3 regions of the Arthrobacter sp. P1_H7 genome follow, and region 2 is predicted to be linked to each of the others. Evidence: riboswitches for the same ligand, from Rfam matches in the RefSeq annotation. Region 2 holds a riboswitch; each other region holds the start of a gene.
The links. A riboswitch is a leader RNA that binds a small molecule or an ion and turns the genes downstream of it on or off. The one in region 2 is predicted to bind cyclic di-AMP.
Positions count from the first base shown of each region.

Region 1 (5,236 bases), on a different contig from region 2:
AAGTGCCGGGTTCGGCGGCGGCCGGGGCGGCCTACACATACCTGGATTCCAAGGATGTCCTCGAAGCCATGATCATCGCCGGGGTGGCGGGAATCCTGCTGGCCGGCATCGTCGGGTGGCTCAGCGCGCGCAGCGCCATCCGACCCCTCGGTGAGGCCCTGGCCAGGGAGCGGCGTTTCGTCCAGGACGCGAGCCACGAATTGCGCACCCCATTGACCATCCTGGACACCAGGATCCAGCTGGCCCAACGCAACACTGTGCCCGGCTCCCGGCAAAGCCAGGACCTGGCCCGGATCCGGGAGGACGCCGCGACGCTGACCGGGATTGTCAACGAACTGCTCCTCGCAGCTACCGCGGAGGCCCCGGCCCACTCCGCACCTCCTGCCGACCTGGCCGACGCTGCCGCCAGCGTCGCCGGCAGCCTCCAGCCGGTGGCAGAGCAGCGGAAGGTGCGCCTGGAATTCTCTGCCGATGCCCGGCCGCTGGCCCGGATCGAGAAGAACGCGCTGCGCCGTGCCGTGCTGGCCCTGGCGGACAACGCCCTGGCCCACACGCCTCCGGGCGGCCGCGTGTCCATCACGACCTCAATCGAGCAGAAGCGCGCCGTGATCACCGTGGCGGACTCGGGGACCGGAATTACCGGCGTCGATCAGGCCCGGATCTTTGACCGGTTCGTGCGGACCGCCAGCACCGGCACCTCACAGGGACAGCGGAGCTTTGGCATCGGGCTGGCCTTGGTCCGGGAGATTGCCGTCGCTGCCGGGGGCACTGTCGAGGTGGCCGCGACCGGGGACGAGGGAACCGTCATGAAGCTGACGCTTCCGCTCAGTGAGAGCGGGAATCCCTGAGGATCCTGTGCTGCAGAAGGCGGTGCCGCCGGGAGCCCGGACCCCCAAAATGCGGAGACAGAAAAGACCGGCGATCGATTTGCCCCCAAGGGAAATCGATCGCCGGTCTTTCCGGACTGTCTGGCCCCGGTCGGGGCCATGCGGCTTAGGCGCGGACGAAGGTCACGCCGCCGGTCGCGGTGAGCCAGGACAGCGGGTGCACCATCGTCTGGTTCGAGCCGTTCATGCCGCCGCTGACCACCTGGCCGTTGCCGGCGTAGATGCCCACGTGGCCGGACTGGACCACTATGTCACCGGGCTGCGGCGTGGCCACAACGGCTCCAAGGCCAAGGAACGCGCGGGGACCGATGTCGCCAACGGGCTTACCCGCGGCGCCAAGGGCCTTCTCCACCATGGCGGTGCAGTCCTGGGTGATGCCGACCTGGCTGTAGGCGGCCGAGAGCATGATGGCGTTGCGTCCGCCGGCAGCGGGCGCCGCGGCCGGCGCTGCTGCCGGAGCGGCCTGCACCTGGACGGTCGCCTTGGGCGCTGCCTTGGGCGCTGCCGCCGGGGCTGCAGCGGGAGCCAGAGCCGGAGCCGGAGCAACGGGCTGCTCGATGACCGGCGCGGCAACAGAATCCACTGCGGGGCGCTCGAAGCTGATCTTGACGCTTGAATCGGCGCTGACGGGGGCGCTGACCTGTCCGGTGACGTCGATGTTCGACGCCGGAGCGGAGTCACGCTGCACGGGGGCGGTGGCGGCGTTGGCAGCCATTCCGCTGGTCAGGACCAGGCCGGATGCGGCGGCGAGGACGGCGGCATGGCGCGCAAAAGTATTGACTGAAGTCATGAATGTAGCCTCTCCCAATGCCTGCGAGGTGAGCTGTCGGATTCGGATGGGAGGCACCCGGCCGCACTCCCGGGCCCGTCGTGGCGGGCACTGTGCGGCTTCACCCCAAGACCTGCATATCAGCAGGTCAAAAGTGGTTTCCCCGTCTCTGCCGGACGTTGATGCGAGTTACCCCCGGGCCGCGGCAGAGTTAGGCAATCGGCTGGGGAGCGCCCGTATCGGAGACAACAGGCACTCATCAACCGTAGCGCGAACCGCACCCGAAAGTCACATTCAGGTAACGGAGGCGGTGATGCCGTGCCGCAATTTACCCATAGGGCGGCGCCGCTTCCGAACATAGGATGATGCCATCAGCACCACCGGAAGCGGAGGCCCGAAATGAACAGCCATTGTGTCGCCATCTGCCAGTTGAGCACTCAGCCCCAAGAGGATTTCGACGTCAACACCGAGCTGCTGATCCTGGACGGCGGGGACGTCCACGTGAGCACATGGGACGCGGAACCACGCGACGGAGGCTTCGACGAGCACGTCCTGAATGACCGGGTGGACGCGCTCGGGTACATGGTTGTCAACGACTGGGCCTTCCTGGACGGGAAGGCCTACGCAGTAGTGGAACGGCGGTCGGGAACGGCGCCGGCGGGCCGCGGCGAACCGTGACCTTCCTGTCCCTGGCGCTGATCGCCGTCATCGCCCTGGCTGGCCCCCTGCTGGCCCTGCCCGTGCGCTGGCACTTGCCTGTCATGCTGGGTGAGCTGCTGGCCGGCATCGCGATCGGGCGCTCAGGCCTGGCCCTTGTGGACCCCGCGGACCCGACGTTCACCCTGCTGGCCAATATCGGGTTTGCGCTGATGATGTTCGTGGCAGGCACCCACGTTCCCGTGCGGGATCCGCACATCCGTGGCGCCCTCGGCAGGGGCTCCCGCCGGGCGATTGTGGCCGCAGCGGCAGCGGTGGTGGTCGGAACCGGCATCGGGCTGCTGTTCGGGACTGGACATGCTCCCCTCTATGTCGTGCTGCTGGCGTCCTCGTCGGCCGCCCTGGTGCTTCCAATCGTCGATTCCCTGCGCCTCGGCGGGCCAGATGTCGTTGACATGACCGCGCAGGTGGCAATAGCCGACACAGCCTGCATAATGGCGTTGCCGCTCCTGGTGGATCCGCCCCACGCAGTCCAGGCGGCGCTGGGCGTCCTCGTGGTGACCGGGTGCGCGGTAGTGCTCTTTGTCGGCTTGCGCTGGCTGGAGCGCCGGGGAATCCGCCGGCGCGTGCACCGGCTCTCGGAAAGCCGCAAGTTTGCCCTGGAGCTGCGGATCCAGCTGGCCGTACTCTTCACCCTGGCCGGTGTCGCAACGTGGAGCAATGTTTCTGTGATGATGGCAGGCTTTTCCTTCGGCCTGGTGATGGCTGCCGTCGGCGAACCGCGGCGGCTGGCCCGGCAACTGTTCGCGCTCAGCGACGGCTTCCTGGGTCCGCTCTTCTTCGTCTGGCTGGGTGCCTCGCTGACGCTCAGGGACCTGGCCGGACACCCTGACATGATTGCCCTCGGCCTGGCACTGGGGGGCGGGGCCCTGCTGGCGCACGCCGACCTGGCTTTCCTGGGACTCCCGCTGCCCCTCGGGGTGCTGTCGGCGGCCCAGCTTGGCGTACCGGTGGCCGCGGCGAGCATCGGCACGCAGCTTCAGGTCCTGCTCCCGGGCGAGGCCGCGGCCCTGCTGGTGGGAGCGCTGGTCACCATAGCCGCGGGCGCCGTCGCCGGGTCACGGGCGGCGAGGACTTTCGCGCTGCCGGCAGGTGCCGGCGGCAAGTCCGGGGATTCCGGCAGCACCGTCGGGCAGGACGATCCGGGAGATCCGAAGGCCTGACAGTCCGGATGTCTGAATGTCCGATTTGCCTGAGTGCCTGAGTGCCTGAGTGCCTGAACCAGCCGATCCGGCGGCGAAGGTCCGGATCGTCATGCTCCAACGGACGTGAATTGCAGTTCCGGCCTCCGCTTTGCCATCTCCGCCAGGACCCGGGAGACCGCGTCCCGGACAGCCATGCCGTCGGCGTCGAACTTCCCGTCAGGCTCGCCGAGCACCGCGTTGGCGTGCCGGACAAACCTCTCCCAGTCCCCCGCGCCCGCGCGCAGCGCCAGCAACGGCGAGAGCAGCGCGGCCCGGCGCAGCCAGGCATCCGGCTCGCGCACCCATCGGTCCAGCACGCTGTCGGCCCGCACCCTGGCCAAGACATCGAGCCCGTCCACCAGGGGCCCGACGACGTCGACGGCGAGCGGATCCACAAGGTCCGGCACACGCGCCTGCCGGATGAACCCCTCCAGCCGGGTGAGGTCGGAGTTGGTCAGCAGCTTCACGTTGTTCTGCAGCAGGACCACGGCTGCCAGCCGGCGCTCGAAAACCGGCGCCGCCCCCAGATCGGAGCCCTCCAGATCGGAGCCCTCCAGTTCCGAGCCCCACAGTTCGGAACTCAGCGCAGCGACCTCATCACGGGAGAGTCCGGGATAGCGGCGGCCGGCATCGCGGACCGTGCCGCGCACGGCACCCACGGAGGTGCCGTAGAACCGAAGGCCGCTGCCCGCTGGCGCCGTTTCCAGCCGCGACTGCAGCTGCTCAGCGCGGCGCCAGGAAGCTTCCCGCTGCAGGGAGAGGTCGATGAATTCGCCGGCTTCACTCACAGGTCCATTCTTTCCCGTCGCAGCTCACGGTGGAAACGCGGTGCCAAGCCGTCCTGGGCGGCGGGCGTGGACCATCCAGATCCCCGCCGGCCCTGCTTGGCGGGTCACCACTATCTTCGCGGGAGGTTTGCAGGCTGAGGTAACGGTCCGGTAACGTTGGCCGCTGGCCGTGAGGCCCGGCCCGAATGCAGGGCCCCGGACCGCCCCTTCGCAGGGCCCCGTTGCGCCGTTCGGCGTCTGCTCGCCCATGCCTTGCGGCAGGGGCCGGATGAAACTTTCCGCACTATCCGCCGCCCTGGCAGCGTCGGTTGTGTGTGCCAGCCACGAAAGCCCGGAGGGGTCCGTTGTTCAAGAAGACACCGCTGTTCAATAAATCAACGTTCAAAGATGCACGGCCGGCGGCACGCCTCTCGGCACCACAGCTGAACAAGGTAGCGATTGCGCTGAGCCTGGGAGCACTGTCCCTGACCGGCTGCAGCGCTGGTCCCACGTCCGGCGCCGCAGCCGTTTCCCCGGCCACCGAGGCCGCGCATTCTGCTGCGGACTCCACGTCCTCGGCGGCAACCCAGGCTTCGCATCCTGCCGCGAAGGCCACGGCCTCGGCGGCCGCAACGCCTAAGCCGGCGGCCCCCTCGGCCCCCAAACCTGTCTCCGGCACGGCCGCTGCACCTGCGGCCCCCGGAGCCGGTGCGGCACCTGCACCGGCCGCCGCGGCAGTCGCCCCGGCAGCTGGGGCACAAGCGGCAGCCGCTCCGGCGCCGGCACCGGTAACGGCGGCCGCCGCGCCCGTCGCGGCCCAGGCCGCCACGGCCCGGGGCTGGGGTGCGGTTGTTGCGGGTGACGAGTTCTCCAAGGCCGGCGCCCCCGACTCCACCAAGTGGAGCGTCTTCA
Region 1 is NZ_JBFUCO010000007.1:32,625-37,860, reverse strand. Features, by position in the region: gene AC1DXI_RS09415 (sensor histidine kinase) at 1-848, shown strand, start outside; gene AC1DXI_RS09410 (NlpC/P60 family protein) at 994-1,677, opposite strand; cyclic di-AMP (ydaO/yuaA leader) riboswitch at 1,682-1,884, opposite strand; gene AC1DXI_RS09405 (hypothetical protein) at 2,086-2,334, shown strand; gene AC1DXI_RS09400 (cation:proton antiporter) at 2,331-3,536, shown strand; gene AC1DXI_RS09395 (DNA alkylation repair protein) at 3,626-4,345, opposite strand; gene AC1DXI_RS09390 (glycoside hydrolase family 16 protein) at 4,690-5,236, shown strand, end outside.
Region 1: linked by a shared signal. The riboswitch ahead of AC1DXI_RS09410 (NlpC/P60 family protein) and the one ahead of AC1DXI_RS10370 (NlpC/P60 family protein) in region 2 are both predicted to bind cyclic di-AMP.

Region 2 (5,236 bases):
GGATCCGGCGCGCTCTCCGCTGCCGTGCAGCCGGATGTCACGGCTGCCGCCGCCGCAAAGGTTGACTTCAACCGCACGGCCGTCACCACGAAGGGCGATCCGGACGGGAAGCTCAAGCAGTTGCTGAGCGCCCAGTCTGTGGGCACCATCACCCGCGCGGCATCGGCGGGCACTCTTGGTGCGCCGCTGGACCAGTTGGTCACGGCCTCACCCTTCGGCTACCGCGTCAGCCCCATCACTGGGGGCGCGGGGGAGTTCCACCGCGGCCAGGATTTCGCCGCCCAGTGCGGCACGGCGGTCCACGCGGCCGCCAGCGGCACCGTGACCTTCAACGGTTGGCATCCCTTCGGCGGCGGAAACCGCGTGGTCATCGATCACGGCAACGGCCTGGAGACCACGTACAACCACCTGTCCTCGGCCTCGGTCCAGGTCGGCCAGAAGGTGTCCCGCGGTGACGTCGTCGCCATGAGCGGGACCACCGGCGCCTCCACGGGCTGCCACCTTCACTTTGAAGTGATGGTCAACGGCGACGTCGTTGATCCGCTCGGCTGGCTCTAAACAAGACGATGGGCTGCTCTCAACTTCCCGTGACACGCCGTGATCTGAATGTGACATTGGATCCGGACTGATGTAGGGTTTGAAGCACGCCAACTTTTCCGAAGTTGGCGCTCTTGAGTGGATTGCCTAGCTCTGCCACCGCTCAAGGTCCGTTCGCATTACATCGTCTGGCAGGGGCGGGGGAACCAATTTTGGCCTTCGAAAGAAGGCCTTGGGGTTAAGTCGCAAAGCTTCCAAGGAAGCAGCGCGGCCGGGTGACTCCCATCCGAATCCGACAGCTCACCTCGTAGGCATTGGGAGAGGCTACTTTCGTGTCTTCACGCCACAATTCTGCGCGCATGCGCACCGGCGAGGCTCTGTCGAGCCCGCTGGAATCCACATCACGTGCCGCCCTTGCCGGCGCCCGGATTGGATCACGTTCCGCAGGCTCAATCTCTACCGAGCCCGGACAGCATGCAGTTTCCGCTTTTGGCGCGTCTTCGCAGTACACCCTTCGCTAAGTAACCCATTTCGGGGCGATCCGGCGTACCCCCAAGATGCCGGAGCGTCCTCAGTCCGTGCCCGAAAGCGCGCGGTCCAAGGATCACGAAAGAGAGAACTTAATGACTACTCGTGCAAACGTTGCACGGCACCGCGCCGAGGTCACCAAGACCAACTCGCTGGCTGTTATTGCTAAGGCTGTCGGCGACAACGCCGGCGGCGTGGGCCGTCAGGCCGCGGTCATCGCCGCAGCTTCCGGTCTGGTACTGACCAGTGGAATCGCAGCCAACGCTGCTGAAACCAATGTTCAGCGCGAATCCACCTCCGCTTCGGCCCTGGAAGTCCAGTCCGCAGCTCCGGCCACCATCTCGGCCGCGTCCACCATCGCGATCTCCTACGAGAAGCCCGCCGTGACCACCACGCCGGCTCCCGTCGTCGAGGCTCCCAAGCCCGTCGTGAAGGTCCAGGACGCTACGGCCTCCCGCGCCGGCGGCACCGAGCTTGGCGTCAGCGGCGGCGTCGCTGCCCAGGCTCCGGCCGGCATCGGAAGCGGCGCTGGCGCGACCATCGCCGCCGCTGCCTACGCACAGATCGGCGTGGCGCAGGACTGCACCGCCCTCGCCACCAACGCACTGGCCGCGGCCGGCATCCACTACCACGGCTGGCCGGCAGGTTACCTGTCCCTGGGCCGCACCGTGAGCGCCGGCGAGGCACGCCCGGGCGACCTCGCCTACTACCAGAACGGCGGCGTGGGCATGGCTCACATCGCGGTCTACGTCGGCAACGGCATGGCAGTGCACGGCGGCTGGAACGGCGGCACCACCGCGCTGTACAGCGTAAACGTCGGCTCCGGCCCGGTCTTCATCCGCGTCGGCGCCTAAGCACGAACCCCGGCTTTTCGAAAGACCCCCGCCTGCAGGCGGGGGTCTTTTGCGTTGCCGCGCAGTGAACTTTCCGCGCCGGGGACTGCGCCGGCGAAAAAATATTCGGTGATCCGGCACTTGAGTGTTTACTCTTGTGTTGTCGATCCATAGCCCGACCATGCAGAGGGCAGCCGGCCCTCGTGCCGCTGGCGGGTGCGGCCGTGAAGAGGTATGCGGATGCGCACTCTCGTTCTGAATGCTGGATATGAACCGCTGGCGGTCATCACCTTCCGCCGGGCGCTTGTCCTTGTCCTGACCGGAAAGGCCAGCGTGGTGGCCGAAGGGGACGACCCCGTGGTCGGCCCCCAGGACATTTTGGGCCGCCCGTCCGTGATCCTGCTGAACCGCTACATCCGGCCCAGGTACAACACGATGACTGCGGTGAGCCGCCGCGGCGTGCTGCGCCGGGATGCCCACCGCTGCGCGTACTGCGGCAAGGCTGCCCACACCATCGACCACATCCAGCCCAAGTCGCGGGGCGGAGCCGACTCCTGGGAGAACCTGGTGGCGGCCTGCCTACGGTGCAACAACGCCAAGAGCGACCATACGCCGGCGGAGATGGGCTGGAAGATCGGTTTTGTTCCGGGCCCGCCAAAGGGCGCCATCTGGCAGATCAAGGAACTCGAGAAGCCGACGCCGGCCTGGGATCCGTTCCTGCTGCCTGAATCGGCTGCCTGACCTGCTGCCTGATCAGCTGGTGAGATTGCTGCCGGCGCGCGTTACGGCTTGCTCGGTGGCGGCCGGCGCCGCGCTACGCTGAACCGATGGAGTTCGATGCCATCATTCTCGCCGGGGGACGGGCCTCCCGCCTCGGCGGCGTGCCCAAATCCGGGCTGATCTTCGACGGGGCCACCCTCCTGGAGCGGTCACTGCGGGCCGCGGGCGCGGCGGCGCGCACCGTCGTCGTCGGCCCCGACCCCGGGGGCCTGCCCGGCGGCGTCCTGACCTGCCGTGAGAACCCGCCCTTCGCGGGGCCGGCCGCAGCCATCGCCGCGGGCCTGGCTGCCCTGGCCGCCGACCGCGCGGGCCGGCGCGCAGCGGCCGCGCCCTTTACCCTGGTTCTGGCGTGCGACATGCCGCGGTCCGCCGACGCGGTCCGCGCCCTGGCTGAGGCGCTGGCCGCGCCTGCCGCAGGTACGCCGGAATGGGACGGGCCCGACGGCGTCATGGCAGTCTCGGCCGACGGCCGGAAGCAGCCGCTCGCGGGCTTTTATGGTACGGCTGTGCTACAACGTTCCGTCGCCGACGCCGCGTCCCGGAACAGGCTGGAAAACGCGTCGGTCTTCACCCTTCTTGCTAGGCTGGACGTGCGGGAAGTTCGCGTTCCGCCGGGTTCCACGGACGACGTCGACACCTGGGATGACGCGTCCGCACTAGGGGTATCCGGCAGGATTCCCGACGGCGGTCCGGGCTCCGGCCCGGCTCTGCGCAGCTGAACTCGACCATGGAGGCAAACGGTGAAAAGCCAGGATGAAACACTGGAAGACTGGTGCCGTGCCCTGCTCCAGGCCCTGGAGCTGGACGACGTTGAGATTGACGTAAATGAGGTCCTCGCCTTGGCCGGCGTGGCCGCCCATTCCGTGGTGCGCCCGGCGGCACCGCTGACCACGTTCATTGCCGGCTTTGCCGCCGGTCTGGCCTCGGGCTCCGGGCAGGCCACGGACGCTGTGTCCATGGAGGCCGCGATGGCCGTGGCCCGCCGGCTCGCCAAGGATTACGCAGCCGCCGAAACTTCCGGGGCATGACGGCTGCGGCCCCGGACGGCAGCGGACCAGCCACCGCCGCAGGTGGAGATGCCGGCAGAGATGGAGGTGGAGATGCAGTCAGAGATGGCGGCCGAGACGGAGTCAGAGACGGCCTCGGCGACCCTCACATCCCGGCGGACCAGGATGCGGCGGGCCAGGATACCGCAGACCAAGATGTAGCGGACCAGGACACCGCGGACCAGGATGCAGCGGCCGAGGACACCGCGGCAGAGCCGCACAGGCACCTGGCCCACACGTGGCAGGAGGCCCGGCAACTCGCGTTCGACTGCGCCGTTCCCATCCCGGCCGCCCCTGTCCCGCTGCGGCAGGCGCTGGGCAGGACCCTCGCGGCGGACGTCGTTGCCCAGCAGGACATGCCCCATTACGCTTCTTCGGCCATGGACGGCTGGGCCGTCAACGGCAGCGGCCCCTGGATCCTGGCCGAACCCGGCCAGCGGCTGGCACCGCATCAGGCCAGCCCGATTGCCACCGGCGGCCTCATCCCGCCCGGGGCCAGGGCGGTGTTGCGCAGCGAAAGCGGCATCATCGGTGCCGACGAGGACGGCCTGCCCGTCCTGAAGCTGGGCGGCACCGCGAAACCAGGAGACCCGCGCAACGGCGACCACATCAGGAAAGCCGGAGAGGAAGCCGCCGCCGGGGACGTCCTGATCCAGCGCGGCACGGTCCTGAACCCCGCCCATCTTGCCCTCGCCGCGCTGGCCGGAAGCGACACTCTTCCCGTGCTCGGCAAGGCCGTAGTGCGCCTCGTCTTCACTGGCTCCGAGGTCGTGACGAGCGGGATGCCGGCACCAGGGCAGGTCCGCGACACCTTCGGACCCCAACTGGCCGCCGTGGTGGGAATGCTCGGCGGAATCTGTACCGAAGAAGTGAAAGTCGGCGACACCTACGCCGAATGGCTCGCCGCGCTCGAGGACACCGATCCTGCTGGTGAAAACCTGCCCGCCGACGTCGTGATCACCACCGGCGGCACGGGACGCTCCGGAACAGACCACCTCCGCCGCTCGGTCGCCGAACTCGGCGGCCGCCTCCTGATCGACGGAATCGCCATGCGGCCGGGCCACCCCGCCGTGCTGGCCGAGCTGCCGGACGGCCGTTACATCCTCGGCCTGCCAGGAAACCCGCTCGCGGCCATGATGGCACTGTCCACGATCGGGGCCCCACTCCTCGCAGCCCTGGGGCACGGCGCGATCCCCCCGCTCAGCGAGGTGCCCTGCGGCTCGACCATTGACGCCGATCCGGGCCGGACCCGGCTCATGCCCTTCCGGCTGCTCTATGGCATGGCATCGCCGGCGCAGCACACCGGCCCGGGAATGATGCGGGGCCTGGCCGGCGCCGACGGTGTGCTGGTGGTCCCGCCCCATGGCGTGCAGCTGGGGGAAGTGGTCCCCGCATTCGCCCTCCCGTGGGGTGCGCCGCTGCCTGACGCTTCGGCAGCGGCCGCCGCGCAGAAGCCGGCGGCGAAACGGACCGCCAGGAAGACCGCGGCCAGCGACGGGCCGGTGGACTGGA
Region 2 is NZ_JBFUCO010000009.1:23,790-29,025, forward strand. Features, by position in the region: gene AC1DXI_RS10365 (M23 family metallopeptidase) at 1-558, shown strand, start outside; cyclic di-AMP (ydaO/yuaA leader) riboswitch at 696-865, shown strand; gene AC1DXI_RS10370 (NlpC/P60 family protein) at 1,161-1,919, shown strand; gene AC1DXI_RS10375 (HNH endonuclease) at 2,139-2,639, shown strand; gene mobA (molybdenum cofactor guanylyltransferase) at 2,726-3,397, shown strand; gene AC1DXI_RS10385 (DUF6457 domain-containing protein) at 3,419-3,706, shown strand; gene AC1DXI_RS10390 (molybdopterin molybdotransferase MoeA) at 3,703-5,236, shown strand, end outside.

Region 3 (5,236 bases), on a different contig from region 2:
ACGCGGGAGTTGCGGGTCAGCCGCGTCCCGATCGCCAGGTCGGAGTGCCCCGAAATGAGCGGGGCAAGGAGCGGGCCGAGGGCCGCCAGATCAGTGGAAAGATCCACATCCATGTACGCCAGGACCGGCGACGGCGAGGCCAGCCACACCTTGCGAAGTGCGTATCCGCGGCCCTTTTCGGCCATATGGACCACTTTCACTTCGCGCAGCTCGCGGGCTACGCGTTCCGCGGCCTTGAGCGTTCCGTCGGTGCTGGCGTTGTCCGCCACGGTGATCCGGAAGGAGTGCGGGAAGGCGCCGAGCAGGTAGGCGTGGAGCCGGCGCAGGCAGGCTTCGAGGTCGCGTTCCTCGTTGAAGACCGGGATGGTGACGTCCAGCAGGGGCGTGCTGGCGCGCGTATCGATGGCTGTGCGCCGGGCGCCGGGGCCGGTAAGCGCCCCGGCGATCGGGCCCGGAGCTGGCGCGTCGGCCAGCGCAAGCCCCGGGGGTGTCTCGGGTGCCGCCGGGCCGGCCGGCGTCGCCGCGGTGCGGGGCAGGGTTCCTGTGGCCTGGTCTGTGAATGTCATGGCTCAACTTTCCCGGCGGCCCTTATGAGGGCTTTAGGGTCAAGCTGTGCTGGGGCTGTGGAAGTCGGCCTGTCGGGCAGGCCCGGCCGTGGAGACGCAAGGAGGCCCCGGATCCGTGTGGATCCGGGGCCTCCTGGGGGGCCGGTTAGTGCCGGTTTAGTACCAGTTGTGTGAGTAGTGGAAGTTCAGGGCGCCGCAGGGGGAGCCGTAGCGCGACTTGACGTAGTTCAGGCCCCAGTTGATCTGGGTCCGGTAGTTGGTCATGTAGTCGGCGCCGGCGCTCGCCATCTTCGTGGCGGGCAGGGACTGGACCACGCCGTAGGCGCCGCTGCTGGCGTTGGTCGCGGTGGTCTTCCAGTCAGATTCCTTGGTCCACAGCTTGTGCAGGCACTGCATCTGGCCAGGTGCCCAGCCATAGCGGCCCAGCTGGGACGCGGCGTAGGCCTGGGCCCCGGCAGGGTCGTCGATTGCGACCGGCGCCGGTGCGGGTGCCGGTGCGGGGGCAGGAGCGGCTGCCGGTGCGGGAGCGGGAGCGGGGGCTGCCGCGGGAGCCGGAGCAGGTGCGGGTGCGGGTGCGGGTGCCGGGGCGGGAGCAGCGGGGGCGGGGATCAGCGCTTCGGCTGCCTTAACCTCGGAGATCTGGGGCGCCACGTTCTTTTCCGCCGGAGCGGTCGGCCCAGCCACCTGGACCCGCTCGAAGTTGAGCTTGGCCAGCGGGTCCGCGATCGTGGCCGTTTGGCTCGCAACGTTCGCCGTGTGGGCGCCCGGCTCTGCCGCCTGGCTGGCGGCGCCGCCACCCAGCAGCAGCGCGCACGCGGCGGTGACGACGGCGGCACGGCGGCCGGTTGTACCGAGTCCGGCGGCGAACCGCGACAGGGCGGATGCCCGTTTGGCCGGTTCGGCGCGGTGGCGCGACTTGGCTGCGCCAACTGAGCGGGAATGCGAATCGCCGTCAGGGCGCGTTTGTACCTGGAATTCAGTCATGGTGGCCTCTCAACGCCGGCGGAGTTAGCTGTCGGGTTCGGATGAGGTCATCCGGCCGCACGGAATATCACGTGTCGGCTTCACCCCGAGGGCGCATGAATGCAGAATGCCCGGGAACTCTGGGTCCCCCGCCTCTGCCTGGTCCAGCGGAATCCGGGAAGCGGCAGAGTTTGGCGTCCGTCCGGATATGCGGCACCGATGGCGGCGCACTCTAAAGACGCTACAGGACCCAACCGCTTAAGTCACATTTTGGTAACAGGAATCACAGGGCCGGGGTGGCGGGTTGCGCCGGGTTCACCATTCGTCCGGTCCCGGGTCCCTGTGGCGCCGGCCGCGCCGTCTATGCCGGCGGCGGCGCGGCGGGCAGGCGCACGGCGAACTCCGTGCGTCCCGGCCGGGACGTGACCTCGACCGTTCCTCCGTGGGCCTCCACGATCGACTGGACTATGGACAGGCCCAACCCGCTGGTGCCCTCGGAAGTCGGCGCGGCGGTCGCCGTGCCCTGGCCTCCGCGGCTGCCGGAAACGGCGCCGGACCCGACCCTAGCCGTCGCGACCGCCGAATTGGCGGGGATGGCTGCGGGACTGGACGCCGGATTGGTGCGTGAGGCGTCGGCCCGGGCGAAGCGGGCGAAGATCCGGCCGATAAATTCCGGGGCGATGCCGCTGCCATTGTCTGTCACGGTGACCACGGCACTGCCGTCAGCCGAGCGCATGACGCCCGTGACCACCTTGGTCCCGGGTTCGGTGTGCTTGCGCGCATTGGACAGGAGATTGGCGAGGACCTGGTGAAGCTGGGTCGCATCACCGCGCACCACCACGGGCTCGTCCGGAAGTTCGAGCTGCCAGATGCGGTCCGGGGCCATGACTTTCTCATCGCTGACGGTCTCGATGGCCAGTTGGGTGAGGTCGACGTCGGAGATCTTGAGCGGCTGCCCCTCGTCCAGGCGCGCCAGCAGCAGCAGGTCCTCCACGAGCGTGGTCATCCGCTCGGACTGGCTTTGCACACGGGCGAGGGACCTCTCGCCGTCGGGGGTGAAATGCTCGGTCATCCGCATCAGCTCCGTGTAGCCGCGGATGGCCGTCAGCGGGGTGCGGAGTTCGTGCGAGGCGTCGGCGACGAACTGCCGGACCTTCATCTCGCTCTCCTGCCGCGCTTCGAGGGCGTTGGAGACGTTGTCCAGCATCTTGTTCAGCGCGTAGCCCACGCTGCCCACTTCCGTTCCGGGATGGGCCGCCGACGTCGGGACGCGCACCCCGAGCGCCACCTCGCCGGCGTCCAGCGGGAGGCGGGAGACCTTGGTGGCCACCTCGGAGAGCTGTTCCAGCGGCTTCATGGTCCGCCGGATCAGGGCCGTGCCGGCGAGCCCGATCAGCACGAGCCCGCCGACGGACACTACCACCATGGTCCAGACCAGGGAGGTCAGGGTGTTTTGCTTTTCTGCCAGCGGGAGTCCGGTCACAATCACGTCGCCGTACGGCGCACGCGCGGCCGTGAGCCGGTAGGCGCCGGCCGAAAGGGTCCGGTCCACGGGCATACCGTTTGGGGTGAGGGTCAGGAGAACCTCGTTGTCGTCGGGGGAGAGGCTCTTGACCGCGCCGTCCCCGGCCAGGAAGCCGGCCCTACTGACTTCGTCGTCCACTATCCGGGCGTTAAGCGTCCCGACGCCCTGTCCCCGGGCTTCGAGGGGGTCGGGGCGCCTGCCCGAATCGTCCGAGGAGGGCCGGCCGAACTCGCTCGAACGGTGGGAGGCCTGGTCCAGCTGGGTGTCGAGTTGCCGGGTGAGGAAGAGGTCCATGGAGGCATAGCTGAACAAGCCCACAGCGCCGCAGATGGCCACGAGCAGCGCCATGGCGACCAGGACCAGCCTAGTGCGCAGATGCCACGTGGACGGGTTGCGCCAGTCGCGTCCGGGGACGCGGGTCATGCCGGAAAGTGAGGGCACGGATCAGTCCGCCGGTTTCAGGACGTACCCGGCTCCGCGCACCGTGTGGATCATGGGCGCGTGGTTGGCGTCGACCTTCTTGCGGAGGTAGGAAATGTACAGTTCCACGATGTTCGCCTGGCCGCCGAAGTCGTAATCCCAGACGCGGTCCAGGATCTGGGCCTTGCTGATGACCCGTTTCGGGTTTTCCATGAGGTAGCGCAGCAGCTCGAACTGCGTGGCGGTCAGGTGCAGTTCCTCACCGGCCCGGGTGACTTCGCGGGTGTCGACATTGAGCACGAGGTCACCCACCACGAGCTCGGCGGTGTCCATGGCGGCCACCCCGGAGCGCTGGACCAGCCGGTGCAGGCGCAGCAGCACCTCTTCCATGCTGAACGGCTTGGTGACGTAGTCATCGCCGCCGGCTGCCAGTCCGGTGATGCGGTCCTGGACGGCATCCTTGGCCGTGAGGAACAGCGCCGGCACCTCCGGCGCGAACGCGCGGATCCTGCTCAGCAGTTCGACGCCGTCGAACCCGGGCAGCATCACGTCCAGCACCAGCACGTCGGGGCGGAACTCCTTGGCTAGCCGGACGGCGCCGGGCCCGTCCTCGGCCACAGCCACGGACCATCCGGCCATCCGCAGGCCCATGCTCATGAGCTCGGAGAGGCTGGGTTCGTCATCCACCACGAGGGCACGGATGGGGGAGCCGTCCGGATGCGTGAGCTGGGGAAGGTTGTTGGTCATGGAGTGCGAAGTGGCCATGGGACAACTCTCCGATCTGCCGGTTAGGCGCGGCTTTGGGGACCCTGTGCGGCACCTGTGAATCCCAGCCTAGCGAGCTGGACGCCGTTGCGGGCCGTACGGGCGGCCACGGCCGCGCTCAATCAGCCCTTCCTGTCCGGCCCGAACGTCACAGGCCGGGCTGTCGGCCCGCACAGCCCAGGCACAGGATCGCTCACCACTCTGGGGTGAACACCGATCCGCACCCTAAGGAGAAACACCATGAGCGGTCAGCATCCCGCAGCCGGTTCCGGACCAGCCCCCGAGCCCGCCGCCGTACCCGCCCCCGCGCCCACAGACGGCGCAACGGCGGCGCCCGCGCCCGTGACCGCGCCCCGCGCTGCCTGGCAGCACGACGCCGGACACACCGACGCCGGACACACCGACGCCGGACACACCGATGCCGGACACACAGACGCCGGGCAACCGGCTACGGGCCCAGCTGCCGGCTGGGGCGCGCCCCCGGTCTGGACGGTTCCGGCGTCGGAACCGGCCTGGGGCATGCCCCGGAACGAGCCTCCCGCGACTGCGGCGGCCACAGGCTGGGGCGCGCCGGGAACTTCCGCAAAGACGGCCTCGGCGGCGAAGCCCTGGACCGTCAAGCGGGGGCTCGCCGTCGCCGGGGCCGCAGCTGTCCTGGCTGTCGGCGCCGGGGCGGGCGTCTATGCCCTTACCTCAAGTGCAACGGCAGCCACTGGTGCCGCCGGCGGGGCGGCGGCCGGGGGAACCGGCGGCCAGGGGTTCGCCCCGGGCGTGCCAGGCTCCGCGCAAGACGGCTCCGCGCAAGGCGGTTTCGCGGGAGGGGGCATGCCGGGGCAGGGCGGTCCCGGCGACTTCGCTGCCGGCGGGATGGGCAGCGGGCTTTCGGCGGCAGTGCATGCCGAATACGTGGTGCTGCAAGGAAGCGCCTACACGACGATGGCCGAGCAGCTGGGCACAGTGAGCGAAGTCAGCTCTTCCTCCGTGACGGTCAAGAGCA
Region 3 is NZ_JBFUCO010000022.1:3,777-9,012, reverse strand. Features, by position in the region: gene AC1DXI_RS18675 (bifunctional glycosyltransferase family 2/GtrA family protein) at 1-566, opposite strand, end outside; gene AC1DXI_RS18670 (aggregation-promoting factor C-terminal-like domain-containing protein) at 723-1,550, opposite strand; cyclic di-AMP (ydaO/yuaA leader) riboswitch at 1,550-1,709, opposite strand; gene AC1DXI_RS18665 (sensor histidine kinase) at 1,891-3,477, opposite strand; gene AC1DXI_RS18660 (response regulator transcription factor) at 3,499-4,239, opposite strand; gene AC1DXI_RS18655 (hypothetical protein) at 4,480-5,236, shown strand, end outside.
Region 3: linked by a shared signal. The riboswitch ahead of AC1DXI_RS18670 (aggregation-promoting factor C-terminal-like domain-containing protein) and the one ahead of AC1DXI_RS10370 (NlpC/P60 family protein) in region 2 are both predicted to bind cyclic di-AMP.